DNA from 2 places in the Arthrobacter sp. 10T419 genome. Region 2 is predicted to be linked to the other one. Evidence: predicted binding sites of a transcription regulator. Region 2 holds the regulator's gene; the other holds the start of a gene.
The links. The regulator HrcA, encoded in region 2, represses chaperone genes, less so after heat shock. The targets are predictions, from matches to a motif close to TTNGCACTCGNNNNNNNCGAGTGCNAA.
Positions count from the first base shown of each region.

Region 1: AC1DBD_RS03270 (FmdB family zinc ribbon protein) is a predicted target of HrcA. The motif match lies at 4,582-4,608, and genes of this name have one in related genera.

Region 1 covers NZ_JBFTHF010000001.1:684,596-692,281, reverse strand. The annotation lists gene AC1DBD_RS03305 (hypothetical protein) at 1-41, shown strand, start outside; tRNA gene AC1DBD_RS03300 (tRNA-Ala) at 205-277, opposite strand; gene AC1DBD_RS03295 (SDR family oxidoreductase) at 324-1,124, opposite strand; gene AC1DBD_RS03290 (hypothetical protein) at 1,204-2,145, opposite strand; gene AC1DBD_RS03285 (GNAT family N-acetyltransferase) at 2,269-2,910, opposite strand; gene galU (UTP--glucose-1-phosphate uridylyltransferase GalU) at 2,915-3,820, opposite strand; gene AC1DBD_RS03275 (5-formyltetrahydrofolate cyclo-ligase) at 3,930-4,559, shown strand; gene AC1DBD_RS03270 (FmdB family zinc ribbon protein) at 4,697-4,948, shown strand; gene AC1DBD_RS03265 (RcpC/CpaB family pilus assembly protein) at 5,246-5,812, shown strand; gene AC1DBD_RS03260 (hypothetical protein) at 5,846-6,133, opposite strand; gene AC1DBD_RS03255 (AAA family ATPase) at 6,186-7,686, opposite strand, start outside.
Region 2 covers NZ_JBFTHF010000002.1:479,900-487,585, forward strand. The annotation lists gene lepA (translation elongation factor 4) at 60-1,913, shown strand; gene hemW (radical SAM family heme chaperone HemW) at 1,916-3,154, shown strand; gene AC1DBD_RS05815 (DUF4870 domain-containing protein) at 3,222-3,641, opposite strand; gene AC1DBD_RS05820 (DUF3097 domain-containing protein) at 3,764-4,618, opposite strand; gene hrcA (heat-inducible transcriptional repressor HrcA) at 4,851-5,864, shown strand; gene dnaJ (molecular chaperone DnaJ) at 5,945-7,072, shown strand; gene AC1DBD_RS05835 (16S rRNA (uracil(1498)-N(3))-methyltransferase) at 7,075-7,686, shown strand, end outside.

The sequences.
Region 1 (7,686 bases), on a different contig from region 2:
CGGGCGGAAGCTCAAGGACGACCACAGACTGCCGGGGCTGAGAGTCGGTTGCCGGACTGGGGGTCTCTGGGCCCTCCCTGGCCGCTTGGCCGCCACGCGTCCTCGCCGGCTGGCCAGGCGGGCGCCGTCGGATTCGCGTGTACAGCTAGGGCCTAAACGAACGTTCTTCCAACGGCGCAGGGATTCAAAAACCCCTGCGAATTGTGGAGCTAAGGAGATTCGAACTCCTGACCTCTTCGATGCGAACGAAGCGCTCTACCAACTGAGCTATAGCCCCGCAGCAACGCCGCTCCCGGAGGAACGGCGTTGTCAACGTTCCTAGGCTACAAACTATCGGCGTGCATTGCCAGCCAGCCCTCGAATGTCTGCGTGCCGTGTCGCTCGCCGGGGGCCAGGTTGAGGCCGGCGCGCAGGTAGTTGCCCATGCCGCCGGGCAGCGGCAGTTCCACTACCCGGCCGCGCGCCCCGGTAGCCTGCCGCCAGCTGTGGGCCAGCTCGCGCATCCCGACGATCTCCGGACCTCCGACGGTCCGGACCCGGTGCTGCACGCCGGACGGCGCCTCCAGCGCCGACTCCAGTAGTTCCGTGGCCACCTCTGCGGGCGCAATCGGCTGGAACCGGGCGCCCTTCACCACTGGGATCAGCCGGATCCTTGCTCCGGCGGCAAACACGCCGGCGAGCAGGGAATGGAACTGCGTGGCCCGAAGCACCAGGGTTTCAAGCCCGGAACGCTCGTAGACCTGCTCTTTGGCCGCCTTCGACTTGTAGTAGCCAAAGCTGCTCCGGTCGCAGTTGACGATCGAGAGCATGACAGCCTTCCTGACGCCGGCGTCCTGGGCGGCAGCGAGCAGCCGCGCTCCGCCGTCGGCGAAGTTCTTCAACGCCCTGCCGGATTGTCCCTCAAGGCAATCGATGACGACATCGGCTCCGGCCAGCGCGGCGGCCAGCCCCTCCCCCGTGGTGACATCCCCACGGAAATACTCTGCGCCGTCGTCCCGGCCGGCCTCCCCCGGCGCGGGCGGACGACGGCTAAGCACGGCGACGCGGTGTCCGCCCTCGACGGCCTGCCGCACCACTTCACGGCCCACCTGGCCGGTTCCCCCCGCAACGCAGATTCTCGTCATGCTCGTCAGGATAACTCCCGCGGGCAACAAAAAGCCCCGGGCGGCCGATGCGTCGGCTGCCCGGGGCGGGAAGTTTGAGTCAGGCGCGTCGGCGCTGCAGGACGTCGTCGAGGTTGCTCAGGGCGCTCTGCCCCTTGCCCATCACCTTCGACTCGGCAGCAGCCGCCTCCGGCTGCCGGACGGTGGCCTGCTTGAGCGAGGGCTTGCCGACGGCTTTCGGGGCTTCCGGCAGGTCCAGAGGCTCCGGGGCGGGGCGTTCCGCCTTGGGCGCCTCCACATACGTCGGCTTGGGGACCTCCACGGGTTCCCAGCTGGAGCCTTCTGCAGAGGACGGGTCGCCGACGCGGCGCACGGACGTATCGCCCGAGGCGGCGGCCTCGGCCAGTGCCGCCTGCCGCAGTTCGTCGGCTGTCAGGGGTGCGGGGGCGGCCTGGGGCTGCGCGGCGCCTGCTTCTGCATCGAAGAGCGGACTCTCCTTGGCGGGCACCGCAGCTTCCCGGACGACGTCGGACTGCGCCGGGGTCTCCTCGGAAGCTCTCCGCGCCGGGGCGCCCATGGCCGAGCGGAACGCGGCGTTCACCTTGCGCCGGCGGTCCCGCACCGCAAGCCTGCGGAGCAACACGACGGCGGCAACGGCCCCGAGCAGGGTGGCGGCGGGCAGCCAGCCCGAGCCGACGCCGAAGAGCCGAAGGGCGGCGGACACGACGCCGGTGAGCAGCGAGAGCAGCCCCAGCACGGCAAGTGCCAGCCGGCCGTAGCGGATCCGGAACGCCGGAGCCGCCGGTTTCCGATCGCCGGGGTTAGTGGAACCCGGGGCTGACTCGGGGCGCTGCGTACTCGTCATCGGTGTCTCCTGCGGGGCAGCCATCTTCATGAGGTTTCCGGCTTGGGGGTCTGCTTTTTCTACATCCACGGCATTCATCAGGAGCTCCCCCGCCGGCTGCAGCTGGGGGCGGCCGTTCCGGAGCATGTAAGGAGCCACCCATACGATCCAGAGCGCAACAGCAATGACAAGGATCACTGAGCTGCTAAGAGGGAAGTCCACAATCAAAACCGTATGAGCAAGACGGCGGAGCGGGCGGCATTGGCAGCGGTGTGTCGCGAGGCAACTGCCAAATCACTGGATATATGACGAAACTGCTGGTCAGGCGGGGGTTTCCGGTGCCTGTGCGGGGCGTGTTTCCAGCCACCGGGCCAGCAGGCCCCCGGGGACTTCCTCGGAGGTCAGGGCGAAGGTGCGGTGGTCCGCCCATGCGCCGTTTATGTGCAGGAAACGCGGCCGGTAGCCCTCGTCGCGGAATCCGAGTTTTTCCACCACCCGCAGGCTCGGACGGTTCTCCGGCCGGATGTTGATTTCCATCCGGTGCAGCCCCAGGGTCCGGAAGCAGTAGTCAGTCGCCATCGCGACGGCGGTGGGGGCTATGCCCTGGCCGGCGCGGTCCTGGTCGACCCAGTAGCCGAGGGTGGCCATCATGGCCGAGCCCCAGACAATCGAGGAGACCGTCAGCTGCCCCACGATCACCGGTTCCTTGAACCCGGGAGTCCAGGCAGCAATGACAAAGGGAAGCGCGGTGGCCTGCGCCGCCTGGGCCTTGAGCGACCGCACCATCTGCCGGTAGTCAGGCAAGCCGCCGCCGGGTACCGGGTTGGACGCTTCCCAGGGGGCCAGCCACGCGTCGTTGCGGGCCCTAAGCTCGCTCCACTCTTTGCGGTCCCGGTACCGGATCGGACGCAGCACAAGATCGCCGCACTCCAGGGTCACCGGCCAGGTGAAGCTGCCCCCCATGGGACTATTTCGTCAGGCTGGAGGCGAAGCCGGGCAGCCATTCGCGCAGACCGGGGCCGAGGTCATCGCTGTCGCAGGCGAGCTGGACGCAGGCCTTGAGGTAGCTCAGCTTGTCGCCCGTGTCATAGCGGCGGCCGCGGAAAATGACGCCGTACACGCCGTAGCCTTCACCTTCGCCGGCGGAAAGTTCCTGCAGGGCGTCGGTGAGCTGGATTTCCCCGCCGCGGCCGGGCTCGGTCCGCTCGAGGACCTCGAAGACCGCGGGGTGCAGCACATAGCGGCCGATGATGGCCAGGTTCGAAGGGGCCTCGTCGACGTCGGGCTTCTCCACCAGCTGCTTGATCCGGACGTACTCCTCGCCCTCAACCGGCTCGACGTCGGCGCAGCCATAGGCGCTGATCTGCGAGGGGTCGACCTCGATCAAAGCCACGACCGAGCCGCCGGTCTTTGCCTGGACCTCGATCATGGTGCTGAGCAGCTCGTCGCGGGCATCGATGAGGTCGTCGCCCAGCAGCACGGCAAAAGGTTCGTAACCGACGTGCTGCTTGGCGCGCAACACGGCGTGCCCGAGGCCCATGGGGTCGCCCTGGCGGACGTAGTGGATATCGCCCAGGTTGCTCGCGGCCTGGATGGACTCCAGCTTGGCGGTGTCGCCCTTGGCCTCCAGCGTCGCTTCCAAGGTGGGCACGCGGTCGAAGTGGTCCTCGAGGGCGCGCTTGTTGCGTCCGGTGATCATCAGGACGTCGTTGAGGCCCACGTTCACGGCTTCCTCGACCACGTACTGGATGGCCGGCTTGTCGACGACCGGCAGCATTTCCTTCGGCATCGCTTTGGTGGCCGGAAGGAAACGGGTGCCGAGGCCCGCAGCAGGGATGACGGCCTTACGGACGGAGGCGTTGGGTGTAATCACTCGACTAATCTAACTGAGGGGGCAAAACATCAGGTAATTGTCCCCACCGGCACGGCAGCCGCGGCAGCCGACATCATCAGGCGCCGCCCGGGCGAGAGGACGCCACCGCATGAGCACCAAGGAAGAGATCCGTTCGCGGCACCGGCTGCGCCGGACAGCGATGTCGCCGGCGGAGCTGGATGCCGCCGGTTCGGCAATCGCCCGGCACGGGCTGGCGTGGGCCTCCGGGCTGGCCGACGGCGGACCACGCACCTTCGCTGCCTACCTCGGCGTCGGTTCCGAGCCGCCCACCCTGCCCCTCTTGGCCGCCCTGCATGATGCCGGCCACCGGGTGCTGCTCCCGGTTTGCGAACCTGGACTGGCGCTGAGCTGGGTGTACTGGACTCCGGCCTCGGAGTTTGTCCGCAGCCGCTATGCACCCATCCAGGAGCCGACCGGTGAACGGCTCGGCACGTCCGTGATGCGGGACGTGGCCGGAATCTTCCTCCCGGCCACGGCCCTGGACCGTTCGGGCAACAGGATCGGGCAGGGCGGCGGCTATTACGACAAGTTCCTTGCGGCCCTCGCCGCCCTGCCGGCGGGCCCTTCCCGGGCTGGCGATGGCCCGCTGCCGACGGCGGCCGTCGTCTACGACGCCGAGGTACTCCCCGCTGGCAGCATCCCGGCGGAGTCCTTCGATCAGAAGGTCGCCGCCGCCCTGACTCCTGGCGGCTTGGTCCGGCTTGCCGGGCTTTCCTAGCCGCAGTCGGCGGGTGATAGAATTGGCACTCAGGCCCTGCGACTGCTAACGCGGTTTCCTCGTCCACCGATTCCGGTGGCGGAAATGCCGCTCCGGCAGCACGGGACCTGCTCGTTTGTCCAAGAGGAGGAACCCCAGTGCCCACGTATGCATATGCCTGCAAGGACTGCAGCCACGCCTTCGAGACCGTGCAGTCGTTTACGGACAGCTCCCTGACGACCTGCCCGGAGTGCCACGGGACGTTGCGCAAGAAGTTCAACAGCGTCGGCGTCGTGTTCAAGGGCTCCGGCTTCTACCGGACCGACTCACGCGACAGCAAGGGCAGCGCCGTCGCCCCCGCTGCCAGCCCGGCTGCGAGCTCCGCACCGGCTTCCGCCGCCGCCAACTAGTACCCGGCAGGCCGGCACCCTCGCGGTTGTCCACATAGCGCCGCCCGGGCCTGACGCCCGCTGGCTTCCCCACCATAACGTGGCGACATGGCCCACCGCAGCCGCCGCACACTCTTTTCCCGATCAGCACCGTCTTACGGGTCGACGCCGCGTTTCAGATCGGCTCCGTCACCGCTTCCGCGCGCTGCCATCCGCCCTGGCGCCCGCCGCAAATTTCCGCCGAGGCGGCGCTTCCGCGGCTGGCTGGGCAGACACCGCCGGCTGGTCATAGCCCTGCTGCTGTGCCTCGCCGCCGGCATGGCCGTGCAGCAGCTGACGCCTGCGCCCGAAGCCACCGTCACCGCGTGGGCCGCGGCCAAGGATCTCCCGGCCGGCCGGGTGCTGGACGCGGCCGACGTCGTCGCCATCCAGATCCCGCCCGGCGTTCTGCCCGCCGGCCCGCTTGACCCTGCCGGACTGGACGGGAAACAGCTCGCCGTGGCCCTGCGCAAGGGCCAGCTACTCTCCGACTCACAGTTCGTCGGCCCCGGGCTGCTTGCCGGCAGTCCGCCGGGTTCGGTGGCCGTGCCACTTCGCATGGCAGACCCTGCCTCGATCCAGCTGGTCTCCCCAGGCCAGCTGGTCAATGTCGTGATGACGAGCGGCGACGGTTATGAAAAGGCAGCCGCTTCCCGGCTCCTCGCTTCGGCTGTTCCGGTCCTGTGGACCTCAGCGCAGGGCGGCCGGGCCGGCCCATGGCTCGACGCCGGGGCGCCGGACGGCCTGATCGTGGTGGCCGCGGACCCTGACCAGGCCCGCCAACTCGCCGGAGCGTCCACGCAGGGCAAGCTGTTCTTCGTCCTGGTCAGGGCCACGCGCGGATAGCGAAGGCCGCCGGCTGCTTCGCCGGCGTGCGGGTCAGCCCCAGTGCGGCGGCCGCTGCTCCTTGAGCCAGGCATCGTGGTCGTAGCTCCCGGGCTGGTCGCCCCAGCGGCGCGGATCGTCTTCGGCCGCCTTGTTCGGCAGCAGTCCGCCGGAAGCCGCGGCGCCGGCCCCCGGCTGCCCCTGTGGTTTCTGGGCGGGCGCTTCCTGATTCCGTTCAGCGGTGTCCGGGGCAGTCACGTTCGGGTCGCCTGCCTGCTTTGCGTCACCGCTGTCACTGCCGTCACCGTGGTTGTTGTTTTCGTTCTCGCCGTCTGCGCTCATGCCGCCGGCCTCCTTGCTGCAAATAACTGTTCAGTGCCTCCGGGCCTGCCGGTCAGCTGCGGTCAGCTGCGGCCGGAGCGTAGGCATCTTGCCCGTCTTCGACGCTCAGGTTTTCGATGTCGTCGGAGAAACCGGGCGAGGGGCGCACCCGGCTCGGCGCCGCAGGCTTCTCCAGTCCGAGGTAGCCGCCGATCCGGTCCGCACAGGCGGACGGATCGGTGAAGACCTCTATTGTCCATAGTGGCATGTACCGCCAGCCCATGCGCTCCAGCAACTGCGGGCGGAGCCGGCTGCGCTCACGCACTGTCATCCGCCGGTACCGTTCGGTGCCGTCAGACTCGATGGCAACCGGGCGGGGAATCTCGGCGTCGTCCTGGCCGATAGTGTGCATCGGGTCGGCCGCGGCAACCATGTCCAGGACGCCGTCGTACTGGTGCCAGACGCGAGCGCCGCGGGCACGGAGCCGGTCCCCGAGATCGGCCACCAGCGGGTCGGCGCCAAGGGCCTGCTCGCTGGCCGCGGCACGGGATGCCGGGCTCCCCAGGTCGGAGTTGCCGGCGATCTCGCGGTCCAGGAGCTCGTAGAAGTCCACCGCGCCGTGGCTCAGGCGGGTGACGTCCAGGTCCTCGGGCCGGAAGCAGCTCAGCACGTGCAGTGAACGCCGCGCCCGGGTCATCGCCAGGGCGAATTTAGCACGGCCGCCCTCGGCTGAAAGCGGCCCGAGGCTATGCAGCGCACGCCCGTGCGGGGTGCGGCCGTAACCGGGCGAGAAGATCACATGGTCGCGGACCAGCCCCTGGGCCCGTTCGAGGTCCACGACCCGGAAAGATTCGTCGCCGGCGGTGAAGAAACTGCCCAGCACCGGGTAGTTGGGCAGCTGCCGCCGGATGGCCTCGCCGATCCGGGCGGCGTGACGCAGGCTGCCCGTGACAACCGCCAGGGAGGTGCGGGGGCGCAGCCGTGCGTGTTCGAAGACCAGCTCCACCACACGGTTCACTTCGGCCACGACGGATTCGACGCCGTCGTGGTCGGCGCTCGGCAGGCCGGTCCCGTCCGGCAGGTATTCCACTGTCAGGGCCCGGTCCAGGCCCGTGGCCGACTGCCCCTCCGGGAGCCGGCGGAGTCCGCCCTCGTAGAATCCCTTGCTCAACTGCCGGACCAGGTCCTCGTCGACGGCGCGGTAGACGGTCCGCAGTTTCCAGACCGGCAGCACGGCGGCCAGGGCCTGGTAAGCGCTGTCCACCGGCTGGTGCGAGTTCTCACCCGCGGCGAGCCGCTCGACCCCCACGGTGAAGCCGCGCGGGCTGGCGATTTTGTCGTCGCCAAAAGCAATGACCTGCCGGGAGCGCGCCACGGCGGGCAGCACGGCCTGCAGGGACGTCGCCTCGGCGTCGAGGATCACGACCGCGTCGAAGCGCTGTTCGGCCGGCAGCAGGCTGGTCATAAGGTAGGGGCTGACGGACCAGACCGGCACGAGCATGGGCACGAGCTCCGGTGACTGCGCGGTCAGTGCCGCCGGAGTGACCCGCCCGTCCTTGAGCAGGCTGCGCAGC
Region 2 (7,686 bases):
GCCCAGCTGTGCAGCCCGCCAGTACAGCCCCCAAGTATTGCCAACAGTAAGGACCCTGCGTGTCTCCCATGGCCCGCACCGCCCCGGTGCCTGCCGCAACAGATCCGGCCCTCATCCGGAACTTCTGCATCATTGCGCATATTGACCACGGCAAGTCCACGCTGGCCGACCGGATGCTCCAGTACACCGGAGTCGTCCAGTCCCGCGACATGAAGGCCCAGTACCTGGACCGGATGGACATCGAGCGCGAACGCGGCATCACCATTAAGTCCCAGGCCGTCCGGATGCCCTGGGAGCTGGACGGCACCAGCTACGCGCTGAACATGATCGACACTCCCGGCCACGTCGACTTCACCTATGAAGTCTCCCGGTCACTCGCCGCCTGCGAGGGCGCCGTGCTGCTCGTGGACGCCGCCCAGGGCATTGAGGCGCAGACCCTCGCCAACCTCTACCTGGCGATGGAGAACAACCTCACGATCATCCCGGTCCTGAACAAGATCGACCTGCCCGCGGCGCAGCCGGAGAAGTACGCCGAGGAGCTGGCCAACCTGATCGGCGGCGACCCGGACGAGGTGCTGCGCGTCTCCGGCAAGACCGGCGCCGGCGTCGAAGTCCTGCTGGACAAGATCGTCCGCGATCTCCCCGCCCCGGTGGGCGACCCGAACGCCCCCGCCCGGGCAATGATCTTCGACTCCGTCTACGACACCTACCGCGGCGTCGTCACGTACGTCCGCGTGGTGGACGGCATGCTGCACCCGCGTGAGCGCATCCAGATGATGTCCACCCGCGCCACCCACGAACTGCTCGAAATCGGCGTGAGCTCCCCGGAGCCCACCCCGTCCAAGGGCCTGGGCGTCGGCGAGGTCGGCTACCTGATCACCGGCGTGAAGGACGTCCGCCAGTCCAAGGTCGGCGACACCGTGACCAACCTGGCTAAGCCCGCCACCGACTCCCTGCCCGGCTACGCCGACGCCAAGCCGATGGTGTTCTCCGGCCTCTATCCGCTGGACGGCACCGACTACCCGGTGCTCCGTGACGCGCTGGAGAAGCTGATGCTCAACGACGCCGCCCTGGTCTACGAGCCGGAGACGTCCGCCGCGCTGGGCTTCGGCTTCCGCGTCGGCTTCCTGGGCCTGCTGCACCTGGAAATCACCCGCGAGCGGCTCGAACGGGAGTACAAGCTGGACCTGATCTCCACCGCCCCGAACGTGGAGTACGAGGTGACGCTGGAGGACAAGAAGGTCGTCCACGTGACCAACCCCAGCGAATACCCCACCGGTAAGGTCTCCGAGGTCCGCGAGCCGATGGTCTCCGCCACGATTCTGGCGCCCAACGAGTTCGTCGGCGCCATTATGGAGCTGTGCCAGAGCCGCCGCGGCGTCATGGGCGGCATGGACTACCTCTCCGAGGACCGGGTGGAGATCCGCTACCGCCTGCCGCTGGCCGAAATCGTCTTCGACTTCTTCGACATCCTGAAGTCCAAGACCCGCGGCTACGGCTCGCTGGACTGGAAGGCCGACGGCGACCAGGTCGCCGATCTGGTCAAGGTGGACATCATGCTCCAGGGCGAACAGGTCGACGCCTTCAGCGCCATCACCCACCGCGACAAGGCCTATGCCTACGGTGTAATGATGACCGGCAAGCTGCGCGAACTCATCCCGCGGCAGCAGTTCGAGGTGCCGATCCAGGCTGCCATCGGCTCCCGGATCATCGCCCGCGAAAGCATCCGGGCCATCCGCAAGGACGTCCTGGCCAAGTGCTACGGCGGCGACATCACCCGAAAGCGCAAGCTGCTGGAGAAGCAGAAGGAAGGCAAGAAGCGCATGAAGATGGTGGGCCGCGTCGAGGTCCCGCAGGAGGCCTTCATCGCCGCACTCACCACGGACGAGTCCAAGGACAAGGCCAAGAAGTAGCCATGCCAAGTGCGCTTCCCCTCGGTGACCCCGCGCCGTCGGACGGGCTGCTGCCCGGCCAGGCGCTGGAGGGCGCCGCGGACCGGGCCTTCGGGCTCTACGTCCACATTCCGTTCTGCGCCGTGCGCTGCGGCTACTGCGACTTCAACACGTACACCGCCACGGAACTCGGCGGCGGCGCCTCGCAGGACGCCTACGCGGACACCGCCGTCGCGGAAGTGGACTTCGCCGGGCGGGCATTGAAAGCCTCCGGCCTCCCGGAGCGCCGGCTCAGCACGGTGTTCTTCGGCGGCGGCACCCCCACGCTGCTCCCGGCCGGGGACCTGGCCCGCATCCTGGCCGCCGCGATCGACACCTGGGGCCTCGAGCCCGGCGCCGAGGTCACCACGGAAGCCAACCCGGATTCGGTCACGCCCGAATCCCTGCAATTGCTCGCCGACGCCGGCTTCACCCGGGTCTCCTTCGGCATGCAGTCCGCGGTGCCCCACGTGCTCAAGGTCCTCGACCGCACCCACACGCCCAGCCGTGTGCCGCAGGTGGTCCAGTGGGCGCGTGAGGCGGGCCTCGCGGTCAGCCTGGACCTGATCTACGGCACCCCGGGGGAGTCGCTGGAGGACTGGCGCTACTCGCTGGAGACCGCACTGTCCTACGGCCCGGACCACATCAGCGCCTACGCGCTGATCGTCGAGGAGGGCACGAAGCTCGCCGCCCAGATCCGGCGCGGCGAGGTTCCGGGGATCGACGACGACGACCATGCCGCCAAATACGAACTGGCCGATGAACTGATCTCCGCGGCCGGGCTGGGCTGGTATGAAGTAAGCAACTGGGCGCGCACGCCGGACCAGGCCTGTCGCCATAACCTGGCCTACTGGCGCGGGGATGACTGGTGGGGCATCGGCCCCGGAGCGCATTCGCACGTCGGCGGGGTCCGCTGGTGGAACGTCAAGCACCCCACGGCCTACGCCGGTCGGCTGGCGGCAGGCGTCTCGCCCGCGGCCGGGCGGGAGACCCTCGACGCCGAGACCCGCAACGTGGAGCGCGTCATGCTCGAAGCCAGGCTGGTCACCGGCCTGGAAATCCCGAGTCTTGGCGGGCTGGGGGATACCGGACGGCACGCGGTCGCCGGACTGATCGCCGACGGGCTCGTTGAGCCTGCGGAAGCGTTCAAGGGCCGGCTGGTGCTCACGCTCAAGGGCCGGCTCCTAGCCGACGCCGTGGTCCGCCGGATCCTGCCGGACTAGGTAGTCAGCCCATGCGGGCCGGAAGTGTCCGATCGCGTTGGGCGCGGGACGGAAATGTCCGTTCGCGCTACTTGATCCAGCGGAGGTTGTATTCGTAGCGGTGCGGCTGGCCGCGGTTGACGTGGATGCCGGCGGCCACCGAGAAGCAGGCGAGGGCAATCCAGATGGCGGTCGCCAGGACTGCGAACAGGTTGCCCACCACCGGGACGAAGACCAGCAGATTGGCTACCACCGCAGCGATGGTAGGCGGAAGCGTAAAGTTCAGCGCCTCCTTCGACTCCTGCGCCGTGAACGGGCCGCGGTCCTTGAAGATCAGGTAGATCAGCAGCGCGGGAATGCAACCCAGGATGCCGCCAAAGTGCGCCAGGGTGGCCCATTGCCGGTCCTCGCTTGCCGTCAACGGCAGAGCATTTGCGGGAACGCCATGGTACTGCGACTGGCCATGGCCGGCCTGGTGATCCGTGTGTTCGCGTGCGTCTTCTGCCACGTTTCGTCCTTTGGATTGCGGTGGAGCGTAGGTACCTGTACGAGCCGCGGCCGCAACAAAATGCAGCGGCCGCCCTACCAAGAATACTTGCTCGGACCGCGAACCAAAGCATGGGGAGGCGGCTACGGCACCGTGAGGAAGTCGATGACCTCTTCGACCCGGCCCAGCAGGGAGGGCTCCAGGTCCGCGTAGCTGCGGACAGCGCCGAGGAGTTTCTGCCAGCCCAGGCCGATGTCCTCCTTGGTGCTGTGCGGCCAGCCGAAGGCCGTCAGGATGCCGGTCTTCCAGTCCACCCCGCGCGGAATCACCGGCCACCGCTCAATGCCCAGGACGGCAGGGCGGATGGCCTGCCAGACGTCGACGTACGGGTGCCCGACGATCAGCACGTTGCCGGCCGCGCCCGGGGAGGCCATCACCGCGTCGGCGATTCGCGACTCCTTTGAGTCTGGAACAAGGTGGTCCACCAGGACGCCGAGGCGACGGCCGGGGCCGGGCCGGAACTCCTTCACGGCGGCAGCGAGGTCGTCGATGCCGTGCAGCGGCTCGACCACGATGCCCTCGACGCGGAGGTCGTCACCCCAGACTTTCTCGACGAGTTCGGCGTCGTGCTTGCCTTCCACCCAGATCCGGCTGGCCTTCGCGACCTGGGCACGCTGTCCCTCCACCCGGACCGAACCGGAGGCGGTGCGCGCGCCGACTCCGGCACCCGCCGCGGGAACCCGCGGGGCGGGCGGCATCAGCCGGATGGGCTGGCCCTCGAGCAGGAAGCCGAAGCCGAGGCGGAAGGATCGGGACTTGCCGCGCCGGTCCTCGAGGGCCACGACGTGCATGCCGCCGGACTTCTCCACCCGGGTGACGGCGCCCACCCAGCCGGACTGCACGTCCTCCAGCACCATGCCGCGCTCCACCGGGATCTCGGGCAGCTGGGCCTTGGCGGGCGCGGAGAGATCCTGCGGGCCCCAATTCTGGTACGACATCTGCTACACACTGCTTTGCACTCGGGAATTACGGGGGACAGAACGGCGGCGCGGCCTGTGGTGTGCCCGGAAACACCAGTCCCGGGGCTCACGCCCGCAGCGAATCCAATGCTAACAACGGCGCGACTCATATTAGACTGGTTAGCACTTAGGCATGTCGAGTGCTAACGCCGGGTGTTCCTGCACGCGCGGCGGCACCGGCGAACCGATACGGGTCGATTGGAGGTGGAGAGTGAGCGAGCCACGCAAACTCGAAGTGCTGCGCGCCATCGTGGAGGACTACGTCCATTCCCGCGAGCCGGTTGGATCCAAGGCCCTGGTGGAACGGCACCATCTGGGCGTGTCCAGCGCCACGATCCGCAATGACATGGCCGCCCTGGAAGACGAGGGCCTGATCACGGCGCCGCATACCAGCGCCGGCCGGATTCCCACGGACAAGGGCTACCGCCTGTTCGTGGACCAGATTTCGGCCGTCAAACCCCTCTCTCCGGCGGAGCGCCGCGCCATCCAGGCGCTGCTCGAGGGGTCCGATGACCTCGACGACGTGCTGGACCGGACGGTGCGGCTGCTATCGCAGCTGACGAACCAGGTCGCCGTCGTGCAGTACCCGCTGTTGAGCCGGGCCCGCGTCCGGCACATCGAATTCGTGCTCCTGGCGCCGCGCAAGGTACTCACGGTCCTGATCGCGGATACGGGCAAGGTGGAACAGCGGGTGATCGACGTCGGCCAGGACTTCGGCGACGACGCCCTCGCCGAACTCCGCACCCTGTTCCTGGCCAGGCTCTCCGGCACCCCGTTGAGCTTGCTGCCCCAGTCGCTGCAGGCCGTGGTGGACAGCTGTCCGCCGGTGCGGCGGGGACCCGCCCAGGCCCTGGCCCGCGGGCTTGAATCGCTTGCCGCGAGCAGCCGCGAGGAACGGATGGTCATGGCCGGGACCGCCAACCTGGCCAGGTCCAATGTGGATTTCCCGCTGAGCATCGGACCCGTGCTCGAAGCGCTTGAAGAGCAGGTGGTGATGCTGCGCCTGCTCAGCGACATGGCGGAGGACCCGCGCGGCGTCACGGTAAGCATCGGCCGGGAGAACCCTTACGACGGCCTGTCCGAAGCGTCCGTGGTGGCCACCGGCTACGGCCCGGACGCCACGGCCAAGGTCGGAGTCCTTGGCCCCACCCGGATGGACTACCCCACCACCATGGCCGCCGTCCGTGCGGTGGCCCGCTACCTTTCGCGGATCCTCGGGCCCTGACGGGCCGGATCCGGAACCGGACTTCTTGCCAACTACAGGCAGTGCCCCACTGGCAGTACAAAAAGGAAGAGATACAGACTTTGAGCAGCCACTATGACGTTCTTGGAGTCTCCCGTGAAGCCACGGGGGAAGAGATCAAGAAGGCCTACCGCAAGCTTGCGCGGACCCTGCACCCGGATGTGAACCCCGGTGATGACGCTTCCGAGCGCTTCAAGGCGGTCACCCATGCCTACGAGGTGCTTTCCGACCCGCAAAAGCGCCGGGTCTACGACACGACGGGCAACGAGAACGGGAACGACAACGGCTTCGGCGGCGGCTACGCCGGCCAGGGCTTCGCCTTCCAGGACATCTTCGAAACCTTCTTCGGCGGCGCCGGCGGCCAGGGTGGCCCCGCATCCCGGGTGCGGCGCGGCCAGGACGCCCTGATCAGCGTCCGGATCGACCTGCGCGACGCCGTCTTCGGGGTCAACAAGAAGCTCGAAGTGGACACCGCCGTCACCTGTCCCACCTGTGAGGGTTCCTGCTGCCGCGAAGGCAGCCACCCCGAGCGCTGCGACATTTGCGGCGGCAGCGGCCAGGTCCAGCGCGCCGTGCGTTCCATCCTCGGCCAGGTCATGACCACTGCCCCCTGCGGCAGCTGCGAGGGCTTCGGCACGGTCATCAAGGATCCCTGCAACGAATGCGCCGGCCAGGGCCGCATCCGCAGCCGCCGCTCGCTTACCGTCAAGGTTCCCGCCGGCGTCGCTACCGGCACCCGCATCCAGCTCTCCGGCCAGGGTGAGGCCGGTCCTGCCGGCGGCCCGTCCGGTGACCTGTACGTCGAGATCCGGGTCAACAACGACCCCACCTACGTGCGCGAAGGCGACGACCTGCACGCTAGCCTGAACATCCCGATGACGGCGGCCGCGCTCGGCACAGAGCTGACCCTTGAGACCTTTGACGGTCAACAGGAAATCGACGTCAAGGCCGGCACCCAGTCCGGCGAGGTCATCACGCTGCGTGGCCTGGGCGTCACGCACCTGCGCGGCTACGGCCGCGGAGACCTCAAGGTCCACCTGCAGGTGGATACCCCCGCGAAGCTCGACGCCGCCCAGGAAGACCTGCTGCGCCAGCTCGCCAAACTCCGCGGCGAGCAGTTCACCGAAGGGAAGCTTGCCGCCAGCGGCGGTGTCTTCGCGAAGCTGCGGGACCGGCTCGGTAACCTGTAGCGGTGAGCAACCCGGTCTTCTTCACCCCCGCAGGCACCCTGGACCAGCTGGTCCCCGGCGCGACGTTCGTCCTCGAAGGCGCCGAGGCGCGCCACGCGGTGACGGTCAAGCGCCTGGCCGTGGGGGAGCCGGTGGACATCGCCGACGGCGCCGGCAAGCGGATCACCGGCACCGTGACGGCCGCCGCGCCGCAGGAGCTGACGGTGGAGTGCGGCGAGGTCGTGACCGAGCCAAGGCCTGACGTTCGGCTGGTGCTGGTGCAGGCCCTGGCCAAGGGCGACCGCGACGAGCTGGCGGCTGAGACCGCGACCGAATTGGGGATTGACGCCGTCGTGCCCTGGCAGGCCGAACGCTCGATCGTCCGCTGGAAACCCGAACGCGCGGCGAAGGCGCACGCCAAATGGCAGTCCGTGGTGACGGCAGCCGCGAAGCAGGCACGCCGCGCCTGGATTCCGGAGGTCCGCGCCGCGGTGGACGGCAACGGCCTGCAGGCGGCCGTAGCCGCCGCGGACCTGGCCGTGATCCTGCACGAGGACGCGGTTCGGCCCCTGCGGCAGGTGCTGGAGGCCTGGCACCAGCAGGCCGGCGACGGCGGTGTGGCCCGCGAGGTGCTC